Regions from separate parts of the Pseudomonas salicis genome, predicted to be linked through region 1. Evidence: predicted binding sites of a transcription regulator. Region 1 holds the regulator's gene; each other region holds the start of a gene.
The links. The regulator FliA, encoded in region 1, starts transcription of late flagellar genes. The targets are predictions, from matches to a motif close to CTAAAGTTTNNNNNNNNNNNGCCGNTAA.

Region 1 (3,365 bases):
GGTGCTGACGGCGGCGTACCACAGTTATAAGCGTTGCGGTTTGGCCGGGTGCATCCTGACCAAGCTCGACGAAACCGCCAGCCTCGGCGAAGTGCTGAGCCTGGCGGTGACACATGAATTGCCCGTGGCCTATCTCACCGATGGCCCGCGCATTCCGGATGATCTGCATCTGCCACGTCGGCATCAGTTGGTCAGCAGGGCTGTCAGCGTTCAGATGCAGGAGGAGCCTAGCGAGGAAGCGATGGCGGATATGTTTGCGGATCTTTATCACAGCCCCGGCAAGCGCGCGGGCTAGGTAAGGAAAATGACAGTGGAATATACCTGCATCGATGGTCTGCCAAGCATTGTTCACGCAGTGAACGTGCAGCCCGAAATGTGGCTTTGGTCTAAGCAAGACAAGGTAAAAAATTAACATGGGCAGCATGCATCCCGTACAGGTTATCGCGGTGACCGGTGGCAAAGGTGGCGTCGGCAAGACCAACGTGTCAGTGAACCTCTCGCTGGCCCTGGCCGAGTTGGGACGTCGCGTCATGTTGCTGGACGCCGATCTGGGTCTCGCCAACGTTGACGTATTGTTGGGGCTGACCCCTAAACGCACCTTGGCGGACGTCATCGAAGGACGCTGCGAGCTGCGCGATGTTCTGTTGCAGGGCCCGGGCGGTGTGCGCATCGTGCCTGCGGCGTCGGGCACCCAGACCATGGTTCACCTGAGCCCTGCGCAACACGCGGGTCTGATTCAGGCGTTCAGCGACATCGGCGACAACCTGGACGTACTGGTGATCGACACCGCTGCCGGGATCGGCGAATCGGTGGTCAGCTTCGTGCGCGCCGCGCAGGAAGTGCTGTTGGTGGTCTGCGATGAGCCGACCTCGATCACCGACGCCTACGCGCTGATCAAACTGCTGAACCGCGACTACGGCATGAACCGTTTCCGCGTGCTGGCCAACATGGCGCAGAGCCCGCAGGAAGGCCGCAACCTGTTCGCCAAGCTGACCAAGGTCACCGACCGTTTCCTCGACGTGGCCCTGCAATACGTCGGCGCCGTGCCGTACGACGAATGCGTGCGCAAGGCCGTGCAGAAACAGCGTGCGGTGTACGAAGCGTTTCCACGTTCCAAATGCGCGCTGGCGTTCAAGGCCATTGCGCAGAAGGTCGATACCTGGCCATTGCCGGCGAACCCGCGAGGCCACCTTGAATTTTTCGTTGAGCGCCTGGTTCATCAGACCAGTGCAGGGCCTGTGTCATGACTGCAAGTGGCTATCGCATGTACAGCAAATCGTCCAAAGATTCTCAGTATGAGCTGATCGAGCGCTATGCCCCTTTGGTCAAGCGCATCGCCTACCACTTGCTGGCGCGTCTGCCGGCCAGCGTGCAGGTCGAGGATCTGATCCAGGCCGGCATGATCGGCCTGCTCGAAGTGTCGACCAAATACGACTCCACCAAGGGTGCGAGTTTCGAGACATACGCCGGCATTCGTATTCGCGGCGCGATGCTCGATGAAGTGCGCAAGGGGGACTGGGCGCCACGCTCGGTCCACCGCAATACGCGCATGGTCAGTGACGCGATTCGTGCAATTGAAGCGAAAACCGGTCGCGACGCTAAAGATCATGAAGTTGCGGCCGAACTTCAATTGAGTCTCGACGATTACTACGGGATTCTGAACGATACCTTGGGCAGCCGCTTGTTCAGCTTCGACGACCTGTTGCAGGACGGCGAGCATGAAGGGTTGCACGAGGACGGCGCGAGCCAGTCGCTCGAACCGTCGCGGGATCTGGAAGATGAACGTTTCCAGAGCGCGCTGGCGGACGCCATCGCCAACTTGCCCGAGCGTGAGCGCCTGGTGCTGGCGTTGTACTACGACGAAGAGCTGAACCTCAAAGAGATCGGGGAGGTCTTGGGGGTCAGCGAATCCCGTGTCAGCCAGCTGCATAGCCAGTGCGCCGCACGTCTGCGGGGCCGGTTGGGAGAATGGCGCGCGCGTTGACGCATTGACGCGGGCCCGTCTTTTCACAAAGATGCCTGCGTTTTGGGTGGTAAGGCCGGCTGTGCAAGGCGTTGTGTGGGAAGCAAAAGGGACAAGGCAGGAGCCGCTGGGATCAGGTCTTCGGACTTTTTCCGTGGCGCTCATCACGTGTTTCTTCGAAAGGCCCCCTCGTTTTCGTGTGACCGGTGGAGCGATGTTGCCGGTATTGATTGAACGCGCGTCCAGGCACTGGGCGCGTTAAAGACTGCTTGGAGGTCGAATTGGACAAGAACATGAAAATCCTCATCGTTGATGACTTTTCAACGATGCGGCGGATCATAAAAAACCTGTTGCGTGACCTTGGGTTCACCAACACGGCCGAAGCAGATGACGGTACCACCGCATTGCCGATGCTGCAGAGCGGTGCTTTTGACTTTCTGGTGACCGACTGGAACATGCCTGGCATGTCCGGCATCGACCTGCTGCGTCAGGTGCGTGCCGACGAACGTCTGCGTCACCTGCCTGTGTTGATGGTGACCGCCGAAGCCAAGCGCGAGCAGATCATCGAAGCCGCTCAGGCGGGCGTGAACGGTTACGTGGTCAAGCCTTTCACGGCTCAGGTGCTCAAAGAAAAGATCGAGAAGATATTCGAGCGCGTCAATTCCTGATGTCCGCTGTGAGGGCGCTATGGATTCCAAAGATTCGACAATGGGTGACTTCGAGTCGACCCTGAAGAAACACGCACAAGAACTGGTCGCCAGCCTCGAAAAAGGCAAGTTCGGCGACGCCGTGCAACTTATCCATGAGCTTAATCAGACCCGGGACCGCGGCCTGTATCAGGAAGTGGGCAAGCTGACGCGCGAGCTGCACAGTGCAATCGTCAATTTCCAGATTGACCCGCACATGCCGCAAGCCGAGGAAGTGTCGCAGATCACGGATGCCACCGAGCGTCTGTCGTACGTTGTCCGCCTCACTGAAGGCGCGGCCAACCGCACGATGGACCTGGTGGAGCAGAGCACACCGCTGATGAACGGCCTGAGCGCCGACGCCAAGGCGTTGAGCGTCGATTGGGGCCGCTTCATGCGCCGCGAAATCGGTGCTGAAGAGTTTCGTGATCTGGCCCGCCGCGTCGAAGGTTTTCTGACCCGCAGCGAGAAGGAGACCCACGAGGTCGCCAGTCACCTGAACGACATTCTGCTGGCTCAGGACTATCAGGACCTGACCGGCCAGGTGATCAAGCGTGTGACCACGCTGGTGACCGAAGTCGAGAGCAATTTGCTCAAGTTGGTGCTGATGGCCAGTCAGGTCGATCGCTTCGCCGGGATCGAACACGACCAGGAAGAGTTCCGTAAGCAAAAAGAACAGGAAAAACTTCATTCCAAGGGTGAAGGTCCGCAGATTC
Region 2 (3,365 bases), on a different contig from region 1:
TGCTCAGACCTACGCGTCCACGCATGGCGGCGCCGATGAAGGCAAAAATCGCGATGAACAGCAGCGCATAACGTTGCAAGATGCACAGCGGACAAGGCGCTTCGCCCAGCACCACCTGCATGTACAGGGCCCCGCCGATCAGCGCCAGGCAAATGATGCCCAGTAAAACCAGGAACTGCTTTTCGCGCCGCAGGTAAAACATCTCGTCAGTCATTCACATACCCTTTGAATGTGGTGTCCATCCAGATCGAAGATCTGCCTTGTTGCGTGCCCCGGGTGCCCGGAAAGCCGGCAATTCTACCATCGTCGCAGCCGCACGCCGGTGCAGATGGTGAACACATCTGCATTAGCCGAACATTAACCCTGGCACGGGCCAGCCAACGGTCACTTCTCCAGATCCTTCTATATATAGAAGCGTGCGACGCTTTGCCGCAGGGGCAGATCGCCGCACCCTTCCTTATATATAGAAGGCTGCGTCTATTTGTCGCAGCAGCCAAGGGTCATTCGAGTGCTGACGCCGGACCGAAGAACTCGTAACGCGCCTGGTCATCCGGAACACCTGCCGCTTTCAATTGGCGCTTCACTGCCGCCATGAAACCTTTCGGCCCCAGGAAGTACGCATCCAGATCGCGGTCCTCAGGCAACCACTGCTCCAGTTGCGCCTGATCCAGCAAACCCACCGCGTGCGCGGCCGCGCTGACACCATCATCTTCGCTGTACAGGTAGAACCGTTTCAATTGAGGATGCTTGCCTGCCAGCCCCTCGATCCAGTCGCGGAACGCGTGAACCGAGCCATTGCGCGCGCAGTGGATGAAATGGATTGGGCGCTGCGTTTCCAGCGCCGCCTGCAGCATGGCCAGGGTCGGTGTGATGCCCACGCCCCCACTGATCAGCACCAGAGGCTTGTCGCTGTGCGCCAGGGTGAACTCCCCCGAAGGCGGGAAGAGGCTGATGCTGTTCCCCACCTGCACTTCGTCATGCAAGTAGTTGGAGGCACGACCGCCAGGCTCGCGCTTCACGCTGATGCGGTACTGATTGTTGCCGGCCCGCGCAGACAATGAGTAGTTACGGCGGATCTCTTCGCCGTTCAGGAACAGCTGCATACCGATGTACTGACCGGGGGTGAAGTCGAGGATCGGCTGACCATCCGCAGGCGCGAAGTAGAACGATGTAATCTCGGCACTTTCGGCGACTTTGTTGACGACTTTGAATTCACGGGCACCGCGCCAGCCGCCAACGGCCAAGGCTTTTTCCTCGTAGATGTTTTCTTCGGCGCCAATCAGAATGTCAGCCAACTGCCCGTAGGCCCGTCCCCAAGCAGCGATGACCTCGTCCGTCGCAATTTCTGCACCCAGCACTTCACGGATCGCTTCCAACAGACACTCGCCGACCAGCGGGTAATGCTCCGGCAGAATTTGCAGCGCGACGTGCTTATTGATGATCTTGGCCACCAACCCACCCAATTGATCGAGTTGGTCGATGTGCCGGGCGTACATCAACACGCCGTTGGCCAGCGCACGGGGCTGATCGCCACTCGCCTGGTGCGCCTGATTGAACAGTGGGCGGACTTGTGGGTACTTATTAAGCAGCTTTTTGTAAAAATGAGTCGTCAGGGCTTCACCGCCGCTCTCCAGCAGCGGGACGGTGGATTTGACGATGGCACGATCCGAAGCATTCAACATGACGAACTCCTGAGGCTCAATGAAAAGAAGATGCTTTAGTCATATCAGGAACTGTGCCAGTTAAGTTTATTAATAAATTCAAATGGTTATACGGAACGTGTCTTTTTGACACGCAAGTGAAAGAAGTCATTACGACACATAAAAAGTCATTATGACTACACGAACGGACGTAAGCCGACCCACAGGAAGAAGCAAAAAGTTAAAGCCTGCCTGCACAGGGTCGATACATCGACATCGACAGCTGTTTGCGCGTTAAGGCGCACTCAGACACTGCATGACAGAAGGTTCACATGTCCAAAAACGTCCGTGCGGATTCCCTCTCGCTGCTGCTGTTCACGTTACGCAGCGGAAAGCTGATGGCGATCAACCTGCTCAAAGTCAGTGAAATCATCCCCTGCCCTCCCCTCACACGCCTTCCAGAATCACACCCCCATGTCAAAGGGGTTGCGACATTGAGGGGCAATTCGCTCTCGGTGATCGACCTGAGTCGTGCCATCGGCGAGCGCCCGCTGCTCGACCCGGACGGCGGCTGCCTGATCGTCACCGACGTCAGCCGCTCCAAGCAGGGGCTTCATGTGCAAGCGGTGAGCAAAATCGTCCACTGCCTGACCACTGATATCCGTCCGCCCCCTTTCGGCTCGGGCAACAAGTCGTTCATCACGGGCGTCACGCAAGTGGACGGCACGCTGGTTCAGGTGCTGGACATCGAAAAGGTCATCCACGGGATTTCGCCGGTGCAAATCGTCGCCCATGAAGCCGAACTCAGCCCTGAAGAGGTCAAGGTATTGAGTAAGGCGCGTATTTTGGTGGTGGACGACAGCCAGGTCGCGTTGCAACAGTCCGTGATCACGCTGCGCAACCTCGGCATCGAATGCCACACAGCACGCAGCGCTCGCGAGGCGATCGATCAACTGCTGGACCTGCAAGGTACGGCGCATCAGATCAACGTGGTGGTCTCCGATATTGAGATGTCGGAAATGGACGGATACGCGTTCACCCGCACCCTGCGCGAGACGCCAGACTTCCAGGAGCTTTACGTCCTGTTACACACTTCGCTGGACAGCGCGATGAACGCCGAGAAAGCCAAAGCGGCTGGCGCCAACGCCGTGCTGACCAAGTTTTCTTCACCCGAGCTGACGCGATGCTTGATCGAAGCCGCCCGTACGGTCGAAGCCCAAGGGATCTGAAACCCGGCGTTCACGACGCCTCGCCAGACCACTACTGGCTGATGCGTCGCGACCTGAGCCAGATTCATCGCCCGTTGGGCTGGCCTGACTCGTTGCATCGGGTGGATTTCTCCCGCGGAAACGCTGCTGCAGTGCATCGACTGCTCAGGCTCGGTACCGAGCTGGGCGGAGGTCGCGTGCCGGACTTCGAGACATGGCTCGACGGATTCGAGAACGATCCCGAGTTCGATCCCGCGTTGTGTTTCGTCCTGGAAGACTCATCTGGTGTCATCGCCGTCGCGCCATGCTGGACAAGCGCGTTCATCCGCAATCTTGTGGTTCATCCTCGCCTGCAAGGCCAGGGCGTCGGACTCGCCTTGCTAAACCATGTATTTGAGACATTCGCGGCACGGCGTGAGGGGCATGTCGATTTGAAAGTCATGGAGAACAACCTGACAGCCCGGCGTCTGTATGAGCGCGCTGAAATGTACTACGTGCAACGCTGCGAACTAGAACC
Region 3 (3,365 bases), on a different contig from region 1:
CGTCGATCTCGCCGCTGACCAGCAGATGCTCGATGTAAGGCCGTTCATCCTCCATCACCCGAATGTCGACGTTGGGGTAAGCGCGCTGAAAGCGGGTCAGCAGGTCGGCGAGGTAATAGCCCGCCACCAGGCTCGTCACGCCGACCACCAGTTGCCCGGCCACCTGATCCGCGCCTTGTTGCAAGCTGCGCTTGGCGTTTTCCACCGTCGCGAGGATCAAGTGCGCCTGGCGCAAGAATTGATGCCCTTGGTGGGTCAGCGTCATGCCCTTGGCGTGCCGACTGAACAGGCTGACGCCGATGTCTTCCTCCAGTTGCTGGATGGCGAGGGTCAGGGTCGATTGGGAAATGAACACCGCCTGAGCCGCGGCGGAAATCGAGCCGGTTTCGGCCACAGCGATGAAATGGCGGATCTGACGGAGCGTCATCATGCGGAACCGGCCCCTTGTGTTTTTTGGAATGTCAGGCGTGTGTATCGTTTTTCTCGATGTGCTTCAGAGTAGCGTTCGAACCCTGCAACATCCAGAAGCACACCTGAAAACGGCTTTCGGCGACTTCGACATACCCTGCGAGTCGAATCGTCTATCCCGAATCAGGAGGTCTGTTATGAACACCCGTGGCTTGCTCGATCAACTGTTGAAATCCGGTCAGGACCTGTTGCAGAACAAGGCTGGCAGCGCCGCCAACCCCGGCTCTCAGGGTAAAGGCGCTCAAGGCGGGCTTAACGATTTACTGGGCAAAGTCGGCGGCGGCAACCTGGGCGGATTTCTGTCGGGGGCTGGAGGCGGGGCGTTGGCAGCAGGGGCGATGGGCCTGCTGCTGGGCAATAAAAGCGCCCGCAAGATGGGCGGCAAGGCGCTGACCTACGGCGGCCTGGCCGCATTGGGTGTGCTGGCCTACAAGGCGTATGGCAACTGGCAGGCGAACCAGCCGGGCGCGGGACCGAGTCAGCCGCAGACGGTGGACCGTGTGCCCCCCGCCCAGGTTGAGCAGCACAGCGAAGCCGTCTTGCGCGCGCTGGTCGCTGCGGCCAAGGCCGATGGACACGTCGATGACCACGAGCGCCAATTGATCGAAGGCGAATTCACCCGCCTGACCGGCGACCAGGAATTGCAGCATTGGCTGCACGCCGAACTCAATAAACCCCTCGACCCCGCCGACGTCGCCCGCTCCGCCCACACGCCTGAAATCGCCGCCGAGATGTACCTGGCGAGCGTGATGATGGTCGACGAAGAGCACTTCATGGAACGCGCTTATCTCGATGAGCTGGCGAAACAACTGAAACTGGCGCCGGGGCTCAAGACCGAGCTGGAGAGCCAAGTGCGACAGGCGCAGCCATAGCCCTCACAATCCCCCCTGAACGACACCGCCGTCCCTGTAGGAGCGAATTCATTCGCGAGGCGGTGGTGCAGACGATAGAGATGCATCGCCCGGAAAACCGCTTCGCGAATAAATTCGCTCCCACAGTTGAATTGCGTCAGGCACTCCGTTTGCGGCGCCAGTGATCTTCTGTAGGAGAGTGCCTTCCACAACAGCCCGGCACGTCGCCCCCTGTGGGAGCGAATTTATTCGCGAAAGAGTGCTCAGGCGATAGAGATGTATCAGCCGTAACGCCATTCGCGAATAAATTCGCTCCTACAGGAAAGGGCGAGCACAGAGTTAAAACTCATACACGCGGATGTGCGCAAGATAAAACCGGTGCTCAACATCATTCACAAGGGTCGTGCCTCCTTATCAAGCATTCCCCCCTCCCGCCGATAACCTGTCAGATATTTCCGATATATCTGTGCGTTATCGCTTTATCTATGTCGGAAACAGCCGGGTTAATTCGTAAGGCACTGGGCTATACTCGGCTCGCGTTGGGCCGTCTGTCGGTCCGCTTCTTGAACCCGGCGTTGTCGGTGTTGAACTCTTGAGGGCTGACTGTGAAGAATTGGACGTTGCGCCAACGTATCTTGGCGAGCTTCGCTGTAATCATCGCCATCATGCTGTTGATGGTGGTCGTGTCGTACACCCGACTGCTGTCGATCCAGCACAGCGAAGAAGCGGTCAGCGACGACGCGTTGCCGGGCGTCTACTTCAGCACCCTGGTGCGCAGTGCCTGGGGCGAGAGCTACATCCGCACCCTGGAGTTGATCGGCGAGGGTAAAGCGCGCGAGCTGACCCGTTCCGAACAGGATCAGTACATCGACTTCGACACCCGTCTGCAAAACCAGATGGACAGCTACAAGAAGACCATCTACGACGACACCGATCGTGCCAATTTCAACGCCTTCGAAAAGCAGCGTGAGGTGTATGGCCGACTGTTGAGCGAAGTGATCAAAACCTATCAAGCGGGCGATTACGCCACTGCACGAACGGTGTTCTACGGCCAAGTCAACCCGGTCTGGCTGCAAGGCCGCAAGCAACTCAATGACCTGATCGTGGCCAACAAGGCCGTGGCCGATCAGGCGACTGCGAACATTTCTTCTGCCGTGCTGACCGCGAAGATCAGCATGGGCATTTCACTGATCGTTGCAGTCCTGGCCGCCGCCGCGTGCGGCCTGCTTTTGATGCGCACGATTTTGGCGCCGATGAACCGTATCGTGCGGATTCTCGAAACCATGCGCACGGGTGACCTGAGCAGCCGCCTGACCCTCGACCGCAATGACGAGTTCGGCTCGGTGCAGACCGGGTTCAACGACATGGTCACCGAGCTGGCTGCACTGGTGTCTCAGGCGCAACGTTCCTCCGTGCAAGTCACGACCTCCGTGACCGAAATCGCGGCCACTTCCAAACAGCAACAGGCCACCGCCACCGAGACCGCCGCCACCACCACCGAAATCGGCGCGACGTCCCGTGAAATCGCCGCGACGTCTCGGGATCTGGTGCGCACCATGACCGAAGTCACGTCTGCGGCGGATCAAGCGTCCATTCTCGCCGGTTCCGGCCAGCAAGGCCTGGCGCGCATGGAAGAAACCATGCATTCGGTGATGGGCGCGGCGGATCTGGTGAACTCCAAGCTGGCGATCCTCAATGAGAAGGCCGGCAACATCAACCAAGTGGTCGTGACCATCGTCAAGGTCGCCGACCAGACCAACCTGCTGTCGCTGAACGCTGCCATCGAGGCCGAAAAAGCGGGCGAATATGGCCGTGGTTTTGCGGTGGTTGCCACTGAAGTCCGACGTCTTGCAGACCAGACCGCCGTGGCCACCTACGACATCGAACAGATGGTCCGCGAGATTCAGTCGGCGGTGTCGGCGGGCGTGATGGGCATGGACAAGTTCTCCGAAGAAGTGCGTCGCGGCATGTTCGAAGTGACTCAGGTTGGCGAGCAGCTTTCGCAGATCATCCACCAGGTTCAGGCGCTGGCGCCGCGGGTGTTGA

Region 2: the regulator FliA is predicted to act here: its motif matches at 1,882-1,909, upstream of ACWKWE_RS15410 (chemotaxis protein CheW).
Region 3: the regulator FliA is predicted to act here: its motif matches at 1,733-1,760, upstream of ACWKWE_RS16005 (methyl-accepting chemotaxis protein).

Annotation. Positions count from the first base shown of each region.
Region 1 is NZ_JBSKHU010000008.1:87,873-91,237, forward strand. Features, by position in the region: gene flhF (flagellar biosynthesis GTPase FlhF) at 1-295, shown strand, start outside; gene fleN (flagellar synthesis regulator FleN) at 414-1,247, shown strand; gene fliA (RNA polymerase sigma factor FliA) at 1,244-1,984, shown strand; gene ACWKWE_RS26160 (chemotaxis response regulator CheY) at 2,257-2,631, shown strand; gene ACWKWE_RS26165 (protein phosphatase CheZ) at 2,651-3,365, shown strand, end outside.
Region 2 is NZ_JBSKHU010000004.1:134,923-138,287, reverse strand. Features, by position in the region: gene ACWKWE_RS15420 (disulfide bond formation protein B) at 1-214, opposite strand, end outside; gene hmpA (NO-inducible flavohemoprotein) at 501-1,682, opposite strand; gene ACWKWE_RS15410 (chemotaxis protein CheW) at 1,973-2,869, shown strand; gene ACWKWE_RS15405 (GNAT family N-acetyltransferase) at 2,911-3,365, shown strand, end outside.
Region 3 is NZ_JBSKHU010000004.1:264,939-268,303, forward strand. Features, by position in the region: gene ACWKWE_RS15995 (LysR family transcriptional regulator) at 1-430, opposite strand, end outside; gene ACWKWE_RS16000 (tellurite resistance TerB family protein) at 606-1,340, shown strand; gene ACWKWE_RS16005 (methyl-accepting chemotaxis protein) at 1,925-3,365, shown strand, end outside.